Regions from separate parts of the Aeromonas sp. FDAARGOS 1416 genome, predicted to be linked through region 2. Evidence: predicted binding sites of a transcription regulator. Region 2 holds the regulator's gene; each other region holds the start of a gene.
The links. Region 2 encodes sigma-54, which starts transcription at its own class of promoters, with help from an activator protein. Its sites were predicted from a motif close to TGGCACNGTTTTNGCTT; they were not measured.
Positions count from the first base shown of each region.

Region 1: a site for sigma-54 is predicted at 3,626-3,642, ahead of fliE (flagellar hook-basal body complex protein FliE). Genes of this name have one in related genera too.
Region 3: a site for sigma-54 is predicted at 2,911-2,927, ahead of flgA (flagellar basal body P-ring formation chaperone FlgA). Genes of this name have one in related genera too.
Region 4: a site for sigma-54 is predicted at 2,845-2,861, ahead of glnA (glutamate--ammonia ligase). Genes of this name have one in related genera too.

Region 1 is NZ_CP077301.1:2,464,078-2,469,515, reverse strand. Features, by position in the region: gene I6L46_RS10930 (hypothetical protein) at 1-706, shown strand, start outside; gene I6L46_RS10925 (amidohydrolase) at 798-2,549, opposite strand; gene I6L46_RS10920 (GyrI-like domain-containing protein) at 2,616-3,527, opposite strand; gene fliE (flagellar hook-basal body complex protein FliE) at 3,682-3,999, shown strand; gene fliF (flagellar basal-body MS-ring/collar protein FliF) at 4,062-5,438, shown strand, end outside.
Region 2 is NZ_CP077301.1:3,385,569-3,391,006, reverse strand. Features, by position in the region: gene lptC (LPS export ABC transporter periplasmic protein LptC) at 1-502, shown strand, start outside; gene lptA (lipopolysaccharide transport periplasmic protein LptA) at 489-1,016, shown strand; gene lptB (LPS export ABC transporter ATP-binding protein) at 1,020-1,745, shown strand; gene I6L46_RS15290 (RNA polymerase factor sigma-54) at 1,811-3,250, shown strand; gene hpf (ribosome hibernation promoting factor) at 3,271-3,558, shown strand; gene ptsN (PTS IIA-like nitrogen regulatory protein PtsN) at 3,561-4,007, shown strand; gene rapZ (RNase adapter RapZ) at 4,053-4,919, shown strand; gene npr (PTS phosphocarrier protein NPr) at 4,940-5,212, shown strand; gene I6L46_RS15265 (transcription antiterminator) at 5,230-5,438, opposite strand, start outside.
Region 3 is NZ_CP077301.1:804,192-809,629, reverse strand. Features, by position in the region: gene I6L46_RS03680 (flagellar hook assembly protein FlgD) at 1-8, opposite strand, end outside; gene flgC (flagellar basal body rod protein FlgC) at 24-443, opposite strand; gene flgB (flagellar basal body rod protein FlgB) at 443-841, opposite strand; gene I6L46_RS03665 (protein-glutamate O-methyltransferase CheR) at 1,137-1,961, opposite strand; gene I6L46_RS03660 (chemotaxis protein CheV) at 1,979-2,890, opposite strand; gene flgA (flagellar basal body P-ring formation chaperone FlgA) at 3,035-3,718, shown strand; gene flgM (flagellar biosynthesis anti-sigma factor FlgM) at 3,810-4,130, shown strand; gene I6L46_RS03645 (flagella synthesis protein FlgN) at 4,127-4,543, shown strand; gene yfcE (phosphodiesterase) at 4,580-5,122, opposite strand; gene I6L46_RS03635 (peptide ABC transporter substrate-binding protein) at 5,133-5,438, opposite strand, start outside.
Region 4 is NZ_CP077301.1:3,958,790-3,964,227, forward strand. Features, by position in the region: gene glnL (nitrogen regulation protein NR(II)) at 1-598, opposite strand, end outside; gene I6L46_RS17990 (DUF4124 domain-containing protein) at 679-1,263, opposite strand; gene glnA (glutamate--ammonia ligase) at 1,379-2,788, opposite strand; gene typA (translational GTPase TypA) at 3,140-4,951, shown strand; gene I6L46_RS18005 (TrkH family potassium uptake protein) at 5,328-5,438, opposite strand, start outside.

The DNA.
Region 1 (5,438 bases), 920 kb from region 2:
GGCCGCAGCGTCCGATTTGGGAGCGGCAGTGAGCGAGACCAGCAAGGAGGTGTGGCAGGATGTCAGCGATTTTTCCAAGAAGAGCTGGGCCTCCATCTCGGCCTGGGGAGAGGATGCCTTCAATACCGCCGGGGTCTGGACCGACAAGAGCATCGCGACCGGCAAGGAGTGGCTGAAGGCAGCCGACAAGGAGCTCAACGAGATGCTCAACCCCAAGACGGCGAAAGAGGCGAGGATCGCGCTCAATACCATGGCCGACACTGCGCTGATCCGGTTGTTCAACGAACAGCCATCAGCCAAGTTGTTGTTTGACAAGGCTTATGGTTATGCGGTGTTCGATTCGCGCAAGTTCTCCCTGATGCTGCATACCAATCAGGGGGCCGGGGTGGCAGTCAATCGCAAAACCGGCAAGCACACCTATATGAAGATGTTTGGCGCGGGTCTGGCGGCCGGGATTGGCGGCAAGTTCTATCAGCAGGTGATCCTGTTTGAAGACAAGGCCAGATTCGACGCCTTCGTGACCCAGGGGTGGGAGGCCACTTCCGAAGTGGGCGTGGTGGCAGGCAAGGAGAGCGCCGAGCTGACCGCCAAATACAATGGCGGCATGGCCATCTACCAGATTGGTGAGAAGGGCCTGCTGCTCGATGCCAATATCTCCGGCTCCAAGTACTGGATTGACAAGGACTTGACTGAAACGAGCCGCTAATCCCGCCGTTATCGGTTGCTCACTGCACGTCATGCGCTTGTCGTGATCTTGCCAACAGGCCCGCAGTGCGGGCCTGTTTGTTCTCTCGGTGTCAGTGGGCTGAATAGACCTGCTTGCCCTTGAACATGGTCCAGAGCACCTTGGTCTCCTTGAGCTCTTCGCTTGCTACCTGTTCCAGATTGCGATCCAGCAAGATCAGGTCAGCACTCTTGCCCGCGCTGATGGAGCCAATCTCTTTCTCCCGTCCAATTACCTTGGCGGCGTTGAGGGTATAGGCCTGCAAGATGGCCTGACGGCTGATCTGCTCGCTGGCGGGGGGCAGCAAGCCAAGCTCCCCTTGACGAGTGATCGCGGTATACATGGCGAGGAAAGGGTTGGGGCTGGAGACCGGCCAGTCACTGGCACCGGCGATAATGGCGCCGCTTTGCAGCAAGCTGCCTGCCGGATAGAGGCGGGCTAGCAGTGCCGGGGGCACTTTTCCCTCAAGCAGCAGGGTAGTCGCCACGTTTTTACCGGCCCACAAGAGTTGCATCGATGCGGCCACATTGAGCGGTTTGAAACGGGCAATGCTGGCCGGGCTCACCACCTCCAGATGGGTGATGCTGTGCAGCAAGCGGTGATCCTGATTGTGGGCCCGGGCATAGGCGATGGCATCGAGGGATTCACGGACGGCCCGATCGCCGATGGCATGAAAGTGAGCGATAAGTTGATGGGCATCCGCGGTGCGGATCAGCTCGTTAAAACGCTGTTTGTCCAGATCGTCCTTGCCGCTGTAACCGGGACGGTTGAGGTAGGGTTCGCTCAACTTGGCGGTCTGGGATGGATACTCGATGACACCATCTTGCAGGATCTTGATCCCCACCAGTTTAACGTCCGGGGCGTCTTGAAACTGCTGTTGCAGCGCTAATACGTCATCAATGATGGCGGGTGATGCATGTATCCCCACCAGTGCCAGTGCGGATACATGTCCGGTCAGCTTGCCTTCCCGGGAGAGCATGCTGTACGCCGGCAGCAGGCCAGTATCGCGGCGATCCGGCTCGGCGTTGAAGATAGGGGCGAGGGGGCGAATGTTGCTGATAGGGTCCATCCAGGCGGTAATGCCCACCTGATTGAGTTGTTTGGCGGCGGTCATGATGGCACTGGCAATCGTCTCGTCGCTGACGGGGGGCAGCGCCTTGAGGATGGCATCCCAGCCGCCTTCCGAGGCAAAGCCATTGAGCATGCCGGATGGGGTGAGGCCAAAATTGCCTTTCAGCGGAGCATAACGACCGGCAAGGGTGTCGGCATCAATGCCAGCCTTGCGCAGCATGGCCTGATTTGCCCAACCGGTGTGGGCATCCGAACCGGCAAGCACTACTGGGATCTGCCGGTATTGCGGGCCATTGAACACCTGATCGAGCAGGGGAAGCTGATGCCAGTAGTCGAGGGAGACATTGCTGTATAGCTCTACATCGCCCAGTGTCAGGCGGGGATCATCCTTGCTGCGGGTCAGAAATTGCTGCACCTGCTCAACCTCATTCATGGCATCGGGAAAGTTAACCGTCATCCCCTGAAAACCGGCAAATGCCGCATGAACATGGCTGTCGATGAGGCCTGGCATCAGGTACTTTCCTTTCAGATCAAGACGCTTGGCATGGCTGCCAAGGCGGGCGCTGACCTCCTGATAGCTGCCGACTGCCACTATCTTTTTACCTTCAATGCCGACTGCTTCCGGGTGAGGGTTCGCCGGATCACCACTGTAGATGGTGCCGCCAAAGATCAGCGTCTGGCTCTGTGACTGGGCATTGGCGGCAGCGGGAAGCGTCACCAGCAGGCTGGCGAGAAACAGCGTTTTGATATTCATGGGCATGACTCCGTCGCTTCGGTGCCCGAAGGCACCGAAGTGGGTAAATGGAAATGAGGTATCGGCTTATCGGTTGATCAGCGGGATACAGATATCAAACACGTAATGATCCCGGTCGGGGTCCGTGCCTGAGTGGTATTGCTCGTAACACGGGCGATCGTCGCAGTTCAGCCCTTGGCCCACTACCCAGCGAAATGCCGTCTCCCAGCAGGCGACCAGTTGATCGCCGCGAGCGATAAAGTGACATACCGCATAGGGGCCCTCGGCGATGGTCTGGGTGGTTAACTGGCGCCCTGCGGGGATCTCTGGCCCCAGCTCGATGCAGACGTCAGTACGACAACGGGTCTCATCGGTGATATCGGGGATATCCCAATAGAGACTCAGGGTACCAGCCGGTGTCATCGCCTCGTCTGAGGCGAACAGCGCGAGCAAATCCCGATGAGCTTGCTCACAGGTCTCTTTGCCATAGGGGCCCAGGCGGCGCATGTACGCCACGCGCCGGGCGGGCATCTGCCTGACGCTAGCCCCCTGCAACAGACCCGGGTGTTCGGTGACCGGGTGCATGACCAGGTCATCATAGGTGTCAAAGGGAAGGGGATCGTTTCCAATCTTGCTTTTCCAGTTTCCCCCCTGCTGCTGGCGGTATTCCGAGGGGCTCATGGCGAAGTGCAGGCGAAAGGCCTTGGCGAAATTCTGAGAGCTGGAGAACCCGGCGGCCAGTGCGAGGGTGGTGATGTCGCTTTGGGGGGAGGCGAGCAAGCGACGGGCAGCGCGTTCCATACGCAGGCGCCGGGTAAATCCGGCAATGGTCTCGCCGACCATCGTCTTGAAAATACGGTGGAAGTGGAAGGTGGAGATGGCTGCCGCTGCTGCGACCTCATCCAGGCCCGGATTGTCATCCAGATGGTGGCTGATGTAGTCCATCGCCTTGAACACGGGTTTGCGATAATCCAGAGCGGACTCCTTGCCAGCCAGCAAAAGTGGGCGTCAGAGTCGGATTTAATCAGAGCCACCTGCCGTTGTCGAACCCGTCCGGCCTGGTCAGGCCACTCATCCTCGTCGCGTTTTTAACGCATTGGCACTCTAATTGCTTGTTGCATGCCAGCGTCAATGATTTGTCTGGGGATGGAAAATGGAAATTAGTGCAAGCAGCCTGATGCAAGAGATGCAGGCGCTCAAGATCGAAGCAGGCGCAACGCCGCTGGCACAACCCGGTCGTCAGGTAACCTCCGACTTTGGTCAGCTGCTGCAACAGGCGCTTGGCAACGTCAACGAACTGCAAGGGGCCGCCAATGACCTGCGTACCCGTTTCGATATGGGTGACAAGTCGGTGGATCTGGCCGAGGTGATGATCGCGGGCCAAAAATCGTCCATCGCCTTTGAAGCCACGGTACAGGTGCGCAACAAGATGGTCGATGCCTACAAGACCATCATGAACATGCCGGTATAAGCGACGCCAATAAACCATGACGACTGAACATCATGAACATGTCAGCAATAAGGACATAAATCGTGGCTACTGACCAAAACGGCGATCTGCTGATAAACGATGAGGGCACCGCCGCCCTCGATGAAAATGAGCAGAAGAGTTCGGCGCTGGGCTTCCTGTCCAACACCGATGTGCTGCGGCAAATCACCCTGATCCTGGGGCTTGCCATCTGTCTGGCCATTGCGGTGTTTATCCTGCTGTGGGGCAAGGAGCCGGACATGCGTCCCCTCGGCACCTACACCACCCAGGAGCTGGTGAAGACTCTCGACTTCCTCGATCAGCAGAAGATCCCCTACGAGGTAGATGGCAAGAGCGTGCTGGTCAACGCCGAAAATTACCCCACTATCCAGTTGGCTCTGACCCGTGCCGGTCTCGCCAATGCCACCGATAGCAACATCGGTGGTGAAGATATCCTGCTGAAAGATTCCAGTTTCGGCGTCAGCCAGCGGATGGAGAGCGAACGTCTGAAGCTGAGCCGCGAGCGCCAGCTGGCGAGCGCCATCGAGCAGTTCCAGAATGTGGCCAAGGCCCAGGTGCTGCTGGCCATTCCGAAAGACAACGTGTTTGCCCGTAACGAACGTAAACCCAGTGCCACCGTGGTGCTCAACCTGAAAGGGGCGGCGCTGGGGCAGGGGGAGGTGGATTCCATCGTCGATATGGTGGCCTCCGCTGTACATGGCCTTGAGCCGACCCGCGTCACCGTCACCGACCAGAATGGCCGCCTGCTGAACTCCGGCTCGCAAGACCCGATCTCGGCCCAGACTCGCAAAGAGTTTGCCATGCAGCAGAAGCAGGAGCTGGAGTACAAACAAAAAATTGACGCCATCCTGATCCCGGTGCTGGGGGCCGACAACTATACGGCGGAAGTGGATCTCTCCCTCGACTTCTCCCAGCAGGAGCAGACCCGCAAGACTTACAACCCGGACCTGCCTGCTGTGCGCTCCGAAATGACCATGGAAGAGAACAGCGCCAGCGGTAGCAATGGTGGTGTGCCCGGCGCCCTCTCCAACCAGCCCCCTGCCGCCTCCAATATTCCCGAGGAGGCGACCGGTGGTGATGGTGCCAGCGCTGCCGCTTCTGGCCGTTCCCGCAAAGAGGCAACCCGCAACTTCGAGCTGGATACCACCGTCAGCCATACCCGTCGCCAGATGGGAGGCATTCGCCGCATGACCGTCTCGGTTGCCGTGGATTACAAAGCGGTACCCGGTGCCGACGGGGCCGTGACTCGTGAGGCGCGCACCCAGGCAGAACTCGATACATTACGTCGTTTGCTGAGTGGTGGCCTTGGCTTTGATGTGACCCGTGGTGATACCCTTGAGGTGGTCGCGATTCCGTTCAATCGTCCAGAGCTGGATACCGTGGCCGAGGTGCCGCTTTACGATCAGCCCTGGTTCTGGCGT
Region 2 (5,438 bases):
GTTGGGCAAGGTTGAGCTGGTGCCTGAGAGCGCCGTCAAAATCGAAAACTATCAGCCGGATTTTGTCGCCAAAGATCTGGTGACCACCCGTTTTGATATCAACGGCAAGCGCACCGAGCGGTTGGAGTCGACCTACGCCGAGTATTATCAAATCCTCGAGCAGGCCACCTTCGATAAGCCGGTGGTCTACATGTATGGCGATCAGGGGGCCGCCGAGTGGAAGGTGACCGCCGAAACCGGCGTGCTCAACACCGGCGACAACGTCATCCTGCGGGACAAGGTGCATCTGGATGGTCTGCTGCCCACCTCTTTCATTTCCACACTGGATACTCCCTATCTGGAGCTGGATTTGGTGACACAGGATGTGCGCAGCAACCGGGAAGTGAACATTCTGGGTCGGGATTTCCAGACCCAAGGGGTTGGCCTCAAGGGCCATCTGGACCGCAAATATTTTGAGTTACTGGATCAAGGCCATGCCATCTATTTCAATGAAAAACGCTAATCTGGCCCTCGCAGCCCTGTTGTTGTGTGGTGCGGTGACCGCCAAAGAGTCCGACTTTGCCGAGAAGGTTTACGTCGATGCCGTCAAACAGGTGGCCGAGATGCAGGACAACCGCATCACCTTCGAAGAGGATGTGACCATCAATCAGGGCACCATCCGGATCAAGGCTGACAAGGTGGTTGTGACCCGTTCCGGCGAGAAAGGGGCCGAGGTGATGACTGCCTACGGCAAACCCGCCACCTTCTTCCAGATCCTGGATAACGGCAAGCCGGTCAATGCCCACGGCAACACTATCCGCTACGAGCTGAAGAACCGGCTGGTGACCATCACCGGCAACGGTCAGCTCAAGCAGGAAGATAGCCAGGTCAATGGCGATCTGATCCGCTACGACATCGTCAAACAGAAGATGATTGCCGAGAGCAAGAGCCCGAGCCAGCGGGTCAAAACCGTATTCCTGCCTGATCAGGTAGAGAATTTCGACAAGCCCGCCGACCAGAAGAAGCAGGGAAAATAAGCCATGGCAGTGTTGAAAGCAGTGGGCCTGCAGAAGAGCTACAAGCGCCGCATGGTGGTGAGTGACGTCAGTCTTGAAGTGGGCACTGGCCAGATTGTCGGCCTGCTCGGCCCCAACGGGGCGGGCAAGACCACCTCCTTCTACATGATCGTGGGGCTGGTGCAGCGCGATGCCGGTCTCATCACCATCGACGATCAGGACATCAGCCTGCAGCCCATGCATGTGCGGGCGCGTAACGGCATCGGTTACCTGCCGCAGGAGGCCTCCATCTTCCGTCGCCTGTCGGTATTCGACAACCTGATGGGAGTGATGCAGACCCGCAAGGGGTTGAGCCGTGAGGAGCGTGAGGACAAGGTTCAGCAACTGCTGGAAGAGTTCAACATCACCCACATTCGCGACAACCTGGGGCAGAGCCTCTCCGGCGGTGAGCGCCGTCGGGTCGAGATCGCCCGTGCGCTGGCGGCCGAGCCGCGTTTTATTCTGCTGGATGAACCCTTTGCAGGGGTTGACCCGATTTCTGTGATAGACATCAAGAAGATCATTCAGCATCTGAAAGATAGAGGCCTTGGCGTCTTGATTACCGACCACAACGTCAGAGAGACTCTGGACGTATGTGAGAAGGCCTATATCGTCAGCCACGGCAAGATGATTGCCGAAGGTGCACCGGCTGACATCCTTGCCGATGAGCAGGTCAAGCGCGTCTATTTGGGCGATCAATTCAGTCTATAGTAAGGGGGCATGCCTTCATTTCCTTTGACGAGTGCCTCGCTGAACATAAGGATATCCCGACGTAGATGAAGCCGACATTACAGTTGCGTCTCGGTCAGTCCCTGACCATGACGCCGCAATTACAACAAGCGATTCGTCTGCTCCAGCTCTCCACTCTGGAACTTCAGCAGGAAATTCAGCAAGCGCTCGAAAACAACCCTCTGCTGGAGCAGGAAGAGAGCGAGGCGCAAGAGACCAGTCCGGAAGCGCCGGTCGATGCCAGCCAGCTGGATTCCAGCGATGCCATGGCTCAGGAGCAGATGCCGGACGAGTTGCCGGTGGATACCACCTGGGACGAGGTTTACTCTGCCGGCACCGCCCAGAGCGCGGGCCCCATCCACGATGGGGAAGATAGCGTCTATCAGGGTGAAACCACCGAAAACCTGCAGGATTATCTGCTGTGGCAGATGCGGCTCACACCGTTCAGCGATGTGGATGCCGCCATCGCGCTCGCCATCATCGATGCCATCGACGAATCCGGTTATCTGACCGTTGCGCTGGAGGATATTCAGGCTGCCGTCACCAGCGATGACGTAGAGGTGGAACTCGATGAGGTCGAGGCGGTACTCAAGCGGGTGCAGCACTTCGATCCGGTCGGCATTGCTGCCCGCTCTGTGCAGGAGTGTTTGCTGATCCAGCTGGATCAGTATGACCCACAGACCCCCTGGCTCAACGAGGCCAAGGAGGTGATCCTCGAGCACATGGAGCTGCTCGGCAACCGGGATTACCGCACCCTCGCCCGCAAGACAAAACTCAAAGAGAGCGACCTCAAGGAGGTGCTGGATCTGATCCAGCTGCTGGAGCCGCGTCCCGGTAACGGCATCATCCAGAGCGACTCCCAGTATGTGATCCCCGACGTCTCCGTGGTCAAGAAGGGCAGCAAGTGGGTGGTCGAGCTCAATCCCGACTCCGCCCCCCGCATCCGGGTCAACGAGACCTATGCCGCCATGGCCCGCAACGCCCGAAGCAGCACCGACACCCAGTTTATTCGCTCCCATTTGCAGGAAGCCAAGTGGTTCATCAAGAGCCTGGAAAGTCGCAATGACACCCTGCTGAAAGTGGCCAGTTGCATTGTCGAGCAGCAACAGGGCTTTTTCGAGTATGGTGAAGAGGCGATGAAGCCGATGGTGCTCAATGACATCGCCGAAGCGGTAGAGATGCATGAGTCGACCATCTCCCGGGTGACGACCCAGAAGTACATGCATACCCCCCGTGGTATCTTCGAATTGAAGTTTTTTTTCTCCAGCCATGTGAACACCGAAGGAGGAGGAGAGTGCTCATCGACCGCAATTCGCGCGCTCATCAAGAAGCTGGTCACGGCAGAGAATCCTGCCAAGCCGTTAAGTGATAGCAAGATCGCGGATTTGCTGGCCGAACAGGGTATTATGGTGGCGAGACGCACGATCGCTAAGTATCGCGAATCCTTGTTTATCCCACCTTCCAATCAGCGCAAACGCCTGGTTTAGGCAAACAAAAGGATGATGTTATGCAAATTAACCTGACCGGACACCATGTCGAGATCACCGAAGCTCTGCGTGATTATGTGAATAACAAATTTGCCAAACTCGAGCGTCACTTCGACCACATCAACAATGTTCATGTGGTGCTTAGCGTGGAAAAACTGAACCAGATAGCGGAAGCCAAATTGCACGTCAGCGGTGGCGAAGTGTTTGCCAACTCTGAACATGCCGATATGTATGCTGCGATAGACACCTTGCTCGACAAGCTGGACAGGCAGATCATCAAGCACAAAGATAAGTTAAATAAAAAATAACCATGCAACTTGAACACATACTGAGTCGGGACTGCACCAAGAGTGCAGTCCCTTGTACCAGCAAGAAACGCGCCCTCGAAATCATCAGCGAGCTGGCCGCCGAACGCCTTGGCACCTCCCGTCAGGCGCTGTTCGAATGCTTGCTGGCCCGCGAAAAAATGGGTAGTACCGGGATCGGTGCCGGTATTGCGATCCCCCACGGTCGCATTGACGATGAGTTCCCGCCAACCGCGATCCTGATGACCTTTGCCGACCCTATTCCTTTCGACTCCATCGACAATCAACCGGTTGACCTGCTGTTTGCCTTGCTGGTGCCGGAAAGCGAGTGCAAGCAGCATCTCAAGACCCTTTCTCTGATGGCTTCCAAGCTGGGTGACAAGGCGGTTTGCCGCCAGTTGCGTCAGGCAACCAGCGACGAAGAGCTCTATCAGATCATGACCTCGGCCTGACAGCAGGCCAAGGATGAGACACCCGCTTTGGCGTGAGGGAACAAGATGCAGTTAATCGTGGTAAGTGGACGTTCGGGCTCCGGTAAAACGGTAGCCCTGCGAGTGCTGGAAGATCTGGGTTACTACTGTGTGGACAACCTGCCGGTCAATCTGCTGCCCCAGCTTATTGTCTCGGTGGAGAGCCAGTACGACAAGCTGGCGGTCAGCATCGATGTGCGCAACCTGCCGAGCGATCCGGAGAAACTGGAAAATCTGTTGGCACAGGTGCGCAATGAGGGGCGGGTAGAGTTCTCCAGCTTTTTCTTCGACGCTGACAATGGCACCCTGCTCAAGCGCTATGGCGAGAGCCGCCGCTTGCACCCCCTCTCACGCAACAAGCTGTCGCTGGATGAGGCAATACGTCAGGAGACCCACCTGCTGGCGCCACTCTCCTCGACCGCTGACCTGCGCATCGACACCACCACCCTCAGCATTCACGACCTGAGCGAGCTCATCAAGACCAGGGTGCTCGGCAAGAAAGAGAATGAGCTGGTGCTGGTGTTCGAGTCGTTCGGCTTCAAGTATGGCATTCCCAAGGATGCCGACTTCGTGTTCGATGCTCGCTTCCTGCCCAATCCACACTGGATTCCCGAACTCAAGCCGTTTACCGGCAAGGATGAGCCGGTTGCCAACTACCTCTCGGCGCAGGCTGACGTGATGCTGTTTACCCAGCAGATCGAAAACATGCTGGTGACCTGGTTGCCCCATCTGGAGCGCAATAATCGCAGCTACCTGACGGTCGGTATCGGTTGTACCGGTGGGCAGCACCGCTCGGTCTTTATCGCCGAGCGGTTGGCGAGTGCTTTCCGCTTGCTTGGCAAGAACGTGCAGATCCGCCACCGCACTCTCGACAAGAGTGCCCCCCAATCCTGACGGACCAATAGGACGATCCGATGACTGTTTCCGCCTCGGTTGAAGTGAAAAACAAGCTGGGTATTCATGCCAGACCGGCCATGATGCTGTTCGAACTGGTGCAGGGTTTCGATGCCCATGTGTTGCTGCGCAATGAAGATGGTGTGGAGGCTGATGCCGACAGCATTATTGGCTTGTTGATGCTCGATTCGGCTCAAGGCAGGCAGGTAGAGGTTCAGGTAGAGGGCCCCGAAGAGGAGGAGGCCCTTGCTGCCGTGGTGGAGCTGTTCACCTCCGGCTTCAACGAGGAGTAGTCACTCCTCGTTTTATGTTATGAACGGGTACGCGCCAGCGCTTTGAAGCTGGCAAAATCGCGACAAGCCAGCAGATTCCTGCTGGCTTTTTCGTTCATCAGTGCCAGAAACAGGTCGTAGAGACCCATCGCCTCCTCGTAGTCGGCCTTGCTGATGGCCAGCACGAAGATGAGCGTCGCGATTTCACCATTCCCCCAGTCAATCCCCTGCGGGGCCAGCACGGTGT
Region 3 (5,438 bases), 1.9 Mb from region 2:
TCGACCATGCTGCATCCCTCCTATCAGGACTTGCCAAGCTGGAGCGTCTGCTGCAGCATCTTCTTGGCCGAATCTGCAACCTGTACGTTGGTCTGGTAGCTGCGCGAGGCGTTGATCATGTCGGCCATCTCTTCAACCATGTTGACGTTTGGCTTGAAGATAAAACCGTCTTTATCCGCCATCGGGTGGTTGGGGTTGTACTCCTTGAGCAGTGGCGCCTTGCTCTCGACAATCCCCTTCACCTCAACCCCGACCGAGCCCTGCTTGTCAGACATCGCCTGATCGAGCTGGGCGGCAAAGACTGGCCGCCTGGCGTGGTAAGTATTTTCCACACTGGAGCTGACGCTGTCCGCGTTGGCCATGTTGCTGGCAACCGTGTTGAGGCGCACTGACTGTGCGCTCATAGCCGAGCCTGCTATGTCAAAGACCTTGAACAAACTCATCACTGCTCTCCTTTCAGGGCCTTGAGCAGGCCACTGATTTTGCTATTCATAAATTCAAGGGAGGTTTGATACTCGAGGCTATTGCGCAGAAATTCGCTGCGCTCCTGCTGCACATCGACTGTATTGCCGTCACCGGTATCCGGTTGCAGCGGGTTGCGATATTGCACGGTACCTGGGGCGTCCATATTCAAGGCAAAGTGCTTTTCGCTGGTCGTTGCCAAACCAAACCCCTGATGCGACTGGGCCTCCTGCAATGCCTGAGCAAAATTGATATCCCTGGCTTTGAAGCCCGGGGTATCTGCGTTGGCAATATTGCTGGAAAGCACCTCAGCACGCTTGGCGCGAACGCTTATGGTGTGTTGATGCACACCGAATGCCTTGTCAAATGAAAGAGCCATAGCACACCTCCTGCTTGGTTTATTTTGTTTGCAAGAGGCGTGCCATAAGCAAATCACTCAGATCGATGGTTTGGGTATGAGCACATTTCAGACCGAAAACGGCAGGAGCATCTCGTGCATTGAGTCAGACGGCATCATTTGGCCACCTTAAGGTTTCAACCACTTTTGCAGTGGCGAGATATGGTAGGTAAATAGAAAGACTGAGCTGTAGATAAAGAAAGAGGGAGGCTCGTAGCTTCCCTCTTTGCATGAACTGGCAATATTCGGCAGACCCCGAATATCAGGGCCCTCAAGCCTATTTGACCTTGTAGACAATCCCCGGATTACAGCGGATCATCTCAAACCGATCGGTCAACCCGGCCAGTGACTCCGACGCTCCCAGCATCAGATATCCACCGGGGTTGAGACTGGCAGCAAACTGGTTGAGGATCTTCGACTTCACTTCCGGCGCAAAATAGATGAGCACGTTACGGCAAAAAATAATGTCAAACTTGCCGAGCAGACTATAGCTCTCCAACAAGTTGAGTGGCCGGAAGGTGGTCAATTTTCTGACTCGCTCGGCAACCCGCATCTTGTTGTCACCGTAAGGCTCAAAAAACATCTTCTTGCGCTCCGGTGACAAACCGCGCGCCAGAGCAAGGCTATCGTAAACGCCTTCCTTACACTGATTGAGCATGGTCGTCGAAATATCCGTCCCGACAATCTGCACGCCACCAGGCAAGGTACCCGGCTTTTTCATCTGCTGCTCCAGTGCCGTCATGGCAATGGAATAGGGCTCCTGACCTGACGAGGAAGCGGCTGACCAGATCTTGATGGGGCGGCCACTTTTCCCCAACTCGGGGAAAATCTTGTCAGTAAGAAGCTGAAACGGGTAAGTATCACGAAACCAGAGGGTCTCGTTGGTCGTCATGGCATCTACTACGGCCATTTTCAGGTCACGCTCTCGCACACTCATTGCACGGGTAACCAGATCAGACAGACTCTCGATGCCAAACTGAGCCATCAAAGGTGAAAGACGGCTCTTCACCAGATACTGTTTGTTATCCCCCAGCACAATTCCGCTCTGTACCGCCAGAAAGTTGCTGAACTGTTTGTATAAGTCGTCCGAAAGTGTCTTCATGCAGCTGTTCTTCTTTATTAGAGTGCGTTTTGTACGGCCTTGGCCAATTCATCAGGCTGGAACTTGGCGATAAAATTGTTCGCACCAACTTTCTGCACCATTGCCTGGTTGAATACTCCACTGAGCGAGGTATGCAGAATAACATGCAAATCCTTGAGATTGGGATTATTCCGGATCTCGGCAGTGAAGGTATAGCCATCCATTTCCGGCATTTCGATATCCGAAATAACCAGCGCAACCTGATCCTTGATAGGACCATTTTTGGTCATTTCCAGCAGCATGTTCAATGCTTCGCGGCCATCTTTTGCCAACACGCACTCGACACCGATGGCCTCAAGCGCACGTTGTACCTGTTTGCGTGCCACTGAGGAGTCATCCGCAACAAGAACAGGACGCCCCAGAGTCGGGTGGTCGACACTGGCCTGAACCAGCTCCTCACTAACATCCGTTGCAACCGGCGAAATTTCGTTCAATATCCGCTCAACATCAAGGATTTCGACCAACTCGCCATCGACTTCAGTCACGGCTGTCATGTAGTTGATGCGACCCGCACCTTTGGGCGGAGGCAGGATGGATTCCCAGTTCATATTGATGATGCGCTCGACCGAATGCACCAGAAAACCCTGAATAGAGCGGTTGTACTCGGAGATGATAATGAAGCATTTGCTCAGATCATCAATCGGGCGTTTACCAACTGCCATGCTGAGATCGATGACCGAGATAGTCTGGCCACGAATATGTGCGACCCCGCGGATGCAGGAGTTCAATTTGGGCATCACGGTCAAGGGGGGACACTGCAACACTTCACGCACTTTGAATACGTTGATGCCAAATCTTTGACGTCCATTGAGACGAAACAACAACAACTCCAGCCGGTTTTGCCCCACTAGCTGGGTACGTTGGTTGACCGAGTCCAGGATACTGGCCATAAACACTCCCTAAAAACGCTTGGCATTAATCATGCATGCGTGATGGATTGCGTCAGACTATCGATGTGACAACGAACAGATTCTGAAGCAATCATAGTTAAATATGGTGATATGCGTGAACAACTTATCGACCAACGAGCGAAAATGATTAACCGACTTTTACTCATCAGCCTCTTTTTTGGCAGCATATCTTCCAGCTACGCCTCGGACGTCACTACTTATCTGCAAGAAAAGGCACAAGAGTTCGTTTACAGCCAGCTGGATATTCCGTTGGATGCCAGAGCCGAGGTCACCTCTGCCACGCTGGATGAACGGCTCCCACTGACCCGCTGCGAAGATCTGCTCACTATCAGCTTACCAGCAAAAATGGAAATTCGCCGTAATACAACAGTTTACCTTAAATGTGAGGAAGAGAGGCCCTGGGACGTCTATCTCCCGGTGCGGGTCAGCATTCAAAAACCCTATGTCACTGTGACCAACCCCATCGCCAAGGGGGACCTGCTGAGTGAAAGCCAGCTGGTGTTGGCCTATCAGGATCAGACCCTGATCCGCGGCGACTACCTGACTGACACAGCCCCTCTTGTCGGAGTACGCAGCAAGCGGGAGCTAAAACCGGGGCAACCCATCCGTTTGAGCCAGGTTTGTGTCGTGTGCAAAGGGGATCAGGTCACCCTGACGGCAGAAAATAGCAACTTCCAGATCAAAACCATGGCCCGAGCCTTGCAAGATGGCAGCTTCGGAGAGATCATCAAACTCATCAATATTCGCTCCGGCAAAACCGTTGAGGGTAAAGTCAGTGCAGTAGGTGCCGTATCGGTCACTTTTTAAATCCGGATCCTTGACAACTTTTTTCTAAAGTTTTGATCTGCCGCGCCGATAAACAGGTAAGCAAACCTTAAAGCAGACGAAGGTAACTAAAATGGCCATCAACAATATCAACAACTTGGCGAATAATCGGTTGCAAAATACCGCTAATAGCCAGGGGACAGGCAGCAAGTCAGTCACCTCATCGCCCGAAAACAAAGCGGCTACTGTCAAGCTGGACTCCGTCTCCTTGACCAGTGAGGCGCAACAATTGCAAAAGATGCAACAAAACCTCAATACCGCCTCGACCGGCAATGAGAGCAAGGTCGAACGGCTGAAAAAAGCCGTCGCGAGTGGTGAATATCAGGTTAACAGCGACGCTGTGGCCAAGAAGATGTTCAGTTTCGAGGCCAATCTGGACAAAGTTCTGGGATGATGGATTTACCTTCGTTACTGCACACCCAAGATGATTACCTCAGCCAGATGCAAGGCATTCTGGAAGAAGAGTTCAGCTTGCTCGAACAGCATCAGGCACTGGCCCTGCCCGCACTGACCGAGCGCAAACAGCAGTTGCTTGCTGCGATAGAAACTCTGGACAAGACACTGGCAGAGATGCCGGAACTGGCACTGCAGCTGGCAGCCTATCCCGACGAGATGGCGCAGCTTCGTGCAAAACTGGATGCCTGCCAGGCACAAAATGATATCAACGGTCGATTGCTTGAATTGAGCATCGTCTCCAACCGTCGTCTGGCAACCTTTCTGAGTCAGCTGCGCGATCGCAACAGCCTGACCTATGACGCCAAGGGTAACACTCGCTCTGGCACCCGCTCCTACGGTATCAAGGCCTGACATCTCTTATCAGGCCTTGCATTTTTGCTCTCCGTTTTAAAGCTCCAGTCGCAACAGCTCTCGCCCGTCCTCACACGCATTGACGCGCAGTACTCCGTCCTCATAGCTCCCGTAACTGGCAGGCAACTCGCCGCGCGGGAAACAGATCGACCCCGGGTTCATCAAGATCCGTTCTCCCTGCCACTCCAGCACCGGCACATGGGTGTGACCGCTCAGGAAAAGACTACCCTCCGGCAGTTGTACCTCGTCCGGGCGATAAAGATGACCATGGCTGACAAACCAGCGCCGCTCATCGACCAGCAGCTGGTTGTAGGGGGCGGTGATGGGAAAACGCAACAGCATCTGATCCACTTCGGAATCACAATTGCCCCGCACCGCGATGATCTGCGGTGCCAACTCGTTGAGCCGATCGGCCACTGCAGCCGGGTTATACCCCTCCGGCAGAGGATTACGCGGGCCATGGTTGAGCAGATCGCCGAGCAGCAGATAGTGATCCGGCTGCCAGGGCTCAAGTTGGGTCAGCACCCGCTCCAGCGCAATGATGCTGCCGTGGATGTCGGAAATGATGGCAAGTTTCATGAAATGCTCCTCACTGCGGGCTGAAATAGAGATCCTTGGTGGCAATCGTCCCTTTCAAATTCTGGCTGGGCAGCCCTCGCAGCGCGGGATCGACCAGTCTCATCTGATTGTAATGATACACGGGGAGGATCGGCGCCTCCTCAAGCAGCAACTGTTCGGCATGCCGGTAGAGTTCAACACGGCTCGCGCTGTCCAGCGTATTGGCTGCCTGCTCCAGCAACAGATCAAAATCGGGATTGCAGTAGCCGCTCTCGTTGCGCAGATCCTGACAACGGAAGCTGCCCAGCATGGCTGACGGCTCCACGTAATCGCCAAA
Region 4 (5,438 bases), 570 kb from region 2:
TGTGCATCTGGTGACGGCCGGGGCGCTGGGGGCCGAGCAGCCGATCGACCAGTACCCGCAGCCTGTCAGCCTGTTCGATGATGATGCCGGTATATTCGCGCAGGGCCGGGTCCGGCAGCTCCTTTTGCAGCAGCTGGGCCGCGCCGCGCAGGCCGCCGAGGGGATTCTTGATTTCGTGGGCCAGCCCGCGCACCAGCTCCTTGGCCGCCAGCTGCTGGGCATGTTGCTGCTGCTCCTGACTGATCTTCTTCTGCTGGTCGATCTTGCGCAGCTCCACCACTAGCAGACGCTGTTCGTGGTCGGCCATCGGGGTGGCGCTCAGCTCCACCAGTCGCGGTTCTCCCTCTACCACCAGAGTCACTTCGCTATCGGTAAAGCCTTGCCCTGACGCGAGGCACTGCTTGAGTCGCTGCAAATCGAGGGAGATATGTTCCAGCAGATGGGGCAGTTCGATGCCGATCAGCCTGCGTTCACTGAGGGAGAGCAGCTGTTCAGCCGCCGGGTTGACGAACTGGATGCAGAGCCGCTCATCCATCAGGATCACGGCGGTCAGCAAATTATCCAAGAGTGTTTTGGCGTTGTCCGAGCGGGTTGGCACAGGTTTCTCCCTAAAACGGTGCTACACACCTGTTATGCACCGATATGGTGCATAGAGTTTACCCGCATCGGTGCGCTATATCACCCCTGGTTGGCTTTGGGGGTGGGTTTGGGAGCCGGCGTCACGCTCGCTCTATGCAGGTAAAAGGTGACTGCACTGGATTTAGCAAGGATCGTACCGTCTTTAGCAAGCAGCTCGAGCTGAGCCTCGTGGGCGCCGCGATCGACGTTTTCGACCCGGACAGAGAGGCTGTTGCTGACGATGGGGGCGGCTTTGCCATCCAGGGTCAGGCGCACATCATACTGGGTCGGAGGTTTGGGGCTGATGGTGCCCTGAAAGACGATGTTGCCTGTGTTGTCGCGCAGGGTGCTGCCCTGTTCCGGGGAGAGCAGTTCGATGGTCAGCTTGGCCGCCTCTTTCTCTTTCTTGGCATCGGCGCCAGTCAGGCTGTTGAAGTTATCCACCTGCACCGATCTGGGCGCGCTGCTGCCCAGCAGCGGGGCGACCCGCAGATCGACCTCTTTGGCGTTTTTGCCGGGTGGTGGCGCATCCGAGTAGTGGGTGATGCCATTGCCATCGACCCAGGAGTAGACCTTGGCCGCGTCCGCACCGAACGAGGTCAGCAACAGGAGGCTGAGCACCCCTATGCCATGCTTGTTGTTCATCCATCTCTCCTTGACGGTATTTTGCTTAATCCTATCAGAGAAAAAACCCGCCAGATGGCGGGTTTTGTCACGATTAAGCAAGCTGAGCAGATTTAAACGGACAGTCTGCTGAGACTTAGACGGAGTAGTACAGTTCGAACTCCAGCGGGTGCGGAGTCATGCGCACACGGTCAACATCCTGCTGTTTCAGTTCCAGGTAGGAGTTGATGAAGTCATCGCTGAACACGCCGCCACGGGTCAGGAACTCGCGGTCAGCATCCAGAGCAGCCAGTGCTTCGTCCAGAGAACCGGCAACGGTCGGTACTTCTGCAGCCTCTTCCGGCGGCAGGTCGTACAGGTTCTTGTCCATGGCATCGCCCGGATGGATCTTGTTGATGATACCGTCCAGACCGGCCATCAGCTGGGCTGCGAAGGCCAGGTACGGGTTGGCTGCCGGATCCGGGAAGCGCACTTCGATACGACGGGCTTTCGGGCTCGGAACCACCGGGATACGGATGGAGGCAGAGCGGTTGCGGGCAGAGTAGGCCAGCATGACCGGTGCTTCATAACCCGGAACCAGACGCTTGTAGGAGTTGGTGGTCGGGTTGGCGAAGGCGTTGATGGCCTTGGCGTGCTTGATGATACCGCCGATGTAGTGCAGCGCCATCTCGGACAGACCGCCATACAGGTCGCCGGCGAACAGGTTGACGCCGTTCTTGGCCAGAGACTGGTGGCAGTGCATACCGGAGCCGTTGTCACCGAACATGGGTTTCGGCATGAAGGTGACGGTCTTGTTGTAGGCGTGGGCCACGTTGTGGATCACGTACTTCAGTACCTGCACTTCATCCGCTTTCAGGGTCAGAGTATTGAAGCGGGTAGCGATCTCGTTCTGACCGGCAGTGGCCACTTCGTGGTGGTGAGCTTCAACGACCTGGCCCATCTCTTCCAGCACCAGACACATGGCGGCGCGGATATCCTGGGAAGAGTCGACCGGTGCAACCGGGAAGTAACCGCCTTTCACGAACGGACGGTGACCCTTGTTGCCATGCTCATAGGCAGTGCCGGAGTTCCATGCGGCTTCTTCAGATTCGATTTTCACGAAGCTGTGGCCCATGGTGTTGGAGAAGGTGATGTTGTCGAACATGAAGAATTCCGGCTCCGGCCCGAACAGCACGGTGTCAGCGATGCCGCTGGACTTCAGGAAATCTTCTGCACGCTTGGCGATGGAGCGCGGATCGCGGTCGTAGCCCTGCATGGTGGCAGGCTCCAGCACGTCACAAACGATGTTCAGGGTGGTCTCTTCGGTGAACGGGTCCAGCTTGGCGGAGGCTGCGTCCGGCATCAGTACCATGTCGGATTCGTTGATGCCCTTCCAGCCGCCGATGGAGGAACCATCGAACATCTTGCCGTCTTCGAAGAAATCTTCATCAACCTGGTGAGCAGGGATGGATACATGCTGCTCTTTACCCTTGGTGTCGGTAAAGCGCAGATCAACAAACTTGACTTCGTGTTCCTGGATCAGGGCCAAAACGTTCTGGGCTGACATGCTAAGTAACCTCCGGTGTTAAAACTCTCTGGGTGAATGCGTCGTCGTATTCACATAAGCCAGTATCGTGCCAAGTTTGTGACAGCTTGATTTCAGGGCAATCTCGCTGAAGAGGCTCCCCAAAACCAGGCGATCTCGACTCGCGTTGCATCAATTTAGTGCGATGGTGGATCGTTTTGGTGCGCTGTAATGGTGCGCGAAATACGGTCACCGCCCATCTAAGCAGGGTTTGTCAGAGAGGTCTATGATCCAGATCTGTTGTTATGCGCGAATGTACTGCAATTCTGCTAGGCAGATCACAAAGGCAAGAGTACAATTAGCGCCCAATTTTACCCGGTGATTGAGGCGAGAATGTTAGAGAATTTACGCAATATTGCGATTATTGCGCACGTTGACCACGGCAAAACGACTCTGGTTGATAAGCTGCTGCAGCAGTCCGGCACACTGGACCGCTCCACGGAAGGCCAGGAACGGATCATGGACTCCAATGATCTGGAACGGGAACGTGGCATCACCATTCTCGCCAAGAACACTGCGATCCGCTGGAATGACTACCGCATCAACATCGTTGATACCCCGGGTCACGCCGACTTCGGTGGTGAAGTAGAGCGCGTACTGTCCATGGTTGACTCCGTGCTGCTGCTGGTTGACGCCGTTGACGGCCCGATGCCGCAAACCCGTTTCGTGACCCAGAAAGCGTTCGCTCAGGGTCTGAAGCCGATCGTGGTCATCAACAAGGTTGACCGTCCGGGTGCTCGTCCTGACTGGGTAATGGATCAGGTATTTGACCTGTTCGACAACCTGGGCGCGACTGACGAACAGCTGGACTTCAAAGTGGTTTACGCCTCTGCACTGAACGGTTGGGCCACCATGGATCAGGACGTTGAGTCCGAGAACATGGAGCCGCTGTTCCAGGCCATCGTCGACAACGTGGAAGCCCCGAAAGCTGACACCGAAGGCGCGTTCCAGATGCAGATCTCCCAGCTGGACTACAACTCCTACGTGGGCGTTATCGGTATCGGCCGTATCACCCGTGGTCGCGTCAAGACCAACCAGCAGGTCACCATCGTTGGTGCCGACGGCAAGACCCGCAACGGTAAAGTCGGTCAGGTGCTGGGCTATCTGGGCCTGTCCCGTACCGAAGTTGCCGACGCGCAAGCTGGCGACATCATCGCCATCACCGGTCTGGGCGAGCTGAAGATCTCCGACACCATCTGCGACAACGGTGCTGTTGAAGCGCTGCCGCCGCTCTCCGTTGACGAGCCGACCGTGAACATGACCTTCCAGGTCAACACCTCACCGTTCGCCGGTAAAGAGGGCAAGTTCGTGACCTCCCGCAACATTCTGGAGCGTCTGAATCAGGAGTTGGTCCACAACGTGGCCCTGCGCGTTGAAGAGACTGATGATCCGGACAAGTTCCGTGTATCCGGTCGTGGTGAACTGCACCTCTCCATCCTGATCGAAAACATGCGTCGCGAAGGTTACGAGCTGGCGGTATCCCGTCCGGAAGTAATCCTGCGTACCGTTGACGGCGAGCTGCAAGAACCGTTCGAAACCGTTACTGTGGACGTGGAAGAAGCGCACCAGGGTTCCGTCATGGAGCAGCTGGGTCTGCGTAAGGGCGAAATGACCAACATGACCCCGGATGGCAAGGGTCGTGTCCGTCTGGACTTCATGATCCCGAGCCGTGGCCTGATCGGCTTCCAGACCGAGTTCATGACCATGACCTCCGGTACCGGTCTGCTGTACCACACCTTCGACCACTACGGTCCGCACAAGGGTGGCAGCATCGGTGAGCGTCAGAACGGCGTGCTGATCTCCAACGCTACCGGTAAGGCACTGACTTACGCCCTGTTCGGTCTGCAAGACCGCGGTCGTCTGTTCATCGGTCACGCGACCGAAGTGTACGAAGGCCAGGTGATCGGTATCCACTCCCGTTCCAACGACCTGACTGTTAACTGCCTGAAAGGCAAGCAGCTGACCAACATGCGTGCCTCCGGTACCGACGAAGCTCAGGTTCTGACTCCGCCGATCCGCATGACTCTGGAACAGGCTCTCGAGTTCATCGACAACGATGAACTGGTAGAAGTGACTCCGAAGAGCATCCGTATCCGTAAGAAGCTGCTGACCGAGCTGGATCGCAAGCGCTCTGGCCGTGGTTAATCCCATGTGCTGAGTCTCGGTAGCCCTCGTGGTGGCTGACGATTCGCTGATAGAAAGGCCCAAACCTGAGGTTTGGGCCTTTTTTTATCTGCGTTGGGCTGCGCGGTTCGGTTGCACCTTGCTTTGTGGATAAGCGCTGCTGCCGGGCCTGCTGGCAGGGGCGGGCTCTTATGGGTGAGCCAAAGCAATCGCTATAAATTTAATTTATGGATTTTGTCTTAATGACCCAGCTTTACCTTATGTGAGCAAGGTGGGCAGCCTGAAGCACTCTGTGGCTTATGCCGGGCCGTTACAGGGCGGAGCCCGATCCGGGGCATAAAAAACGACGCCCTCCACCGGTTGTTATCCACCGGTGGAGGGCGTCGCTACATGCGGGTTACTGGCGCCAGAACGAGGGGAAGAAGAGCACGGCGACTGTCAGGATCTCCAGTCGTCCCAGCAGCATACCGAATGACAGCAACCATTTGGCCGATTCCGGCAGACTGGC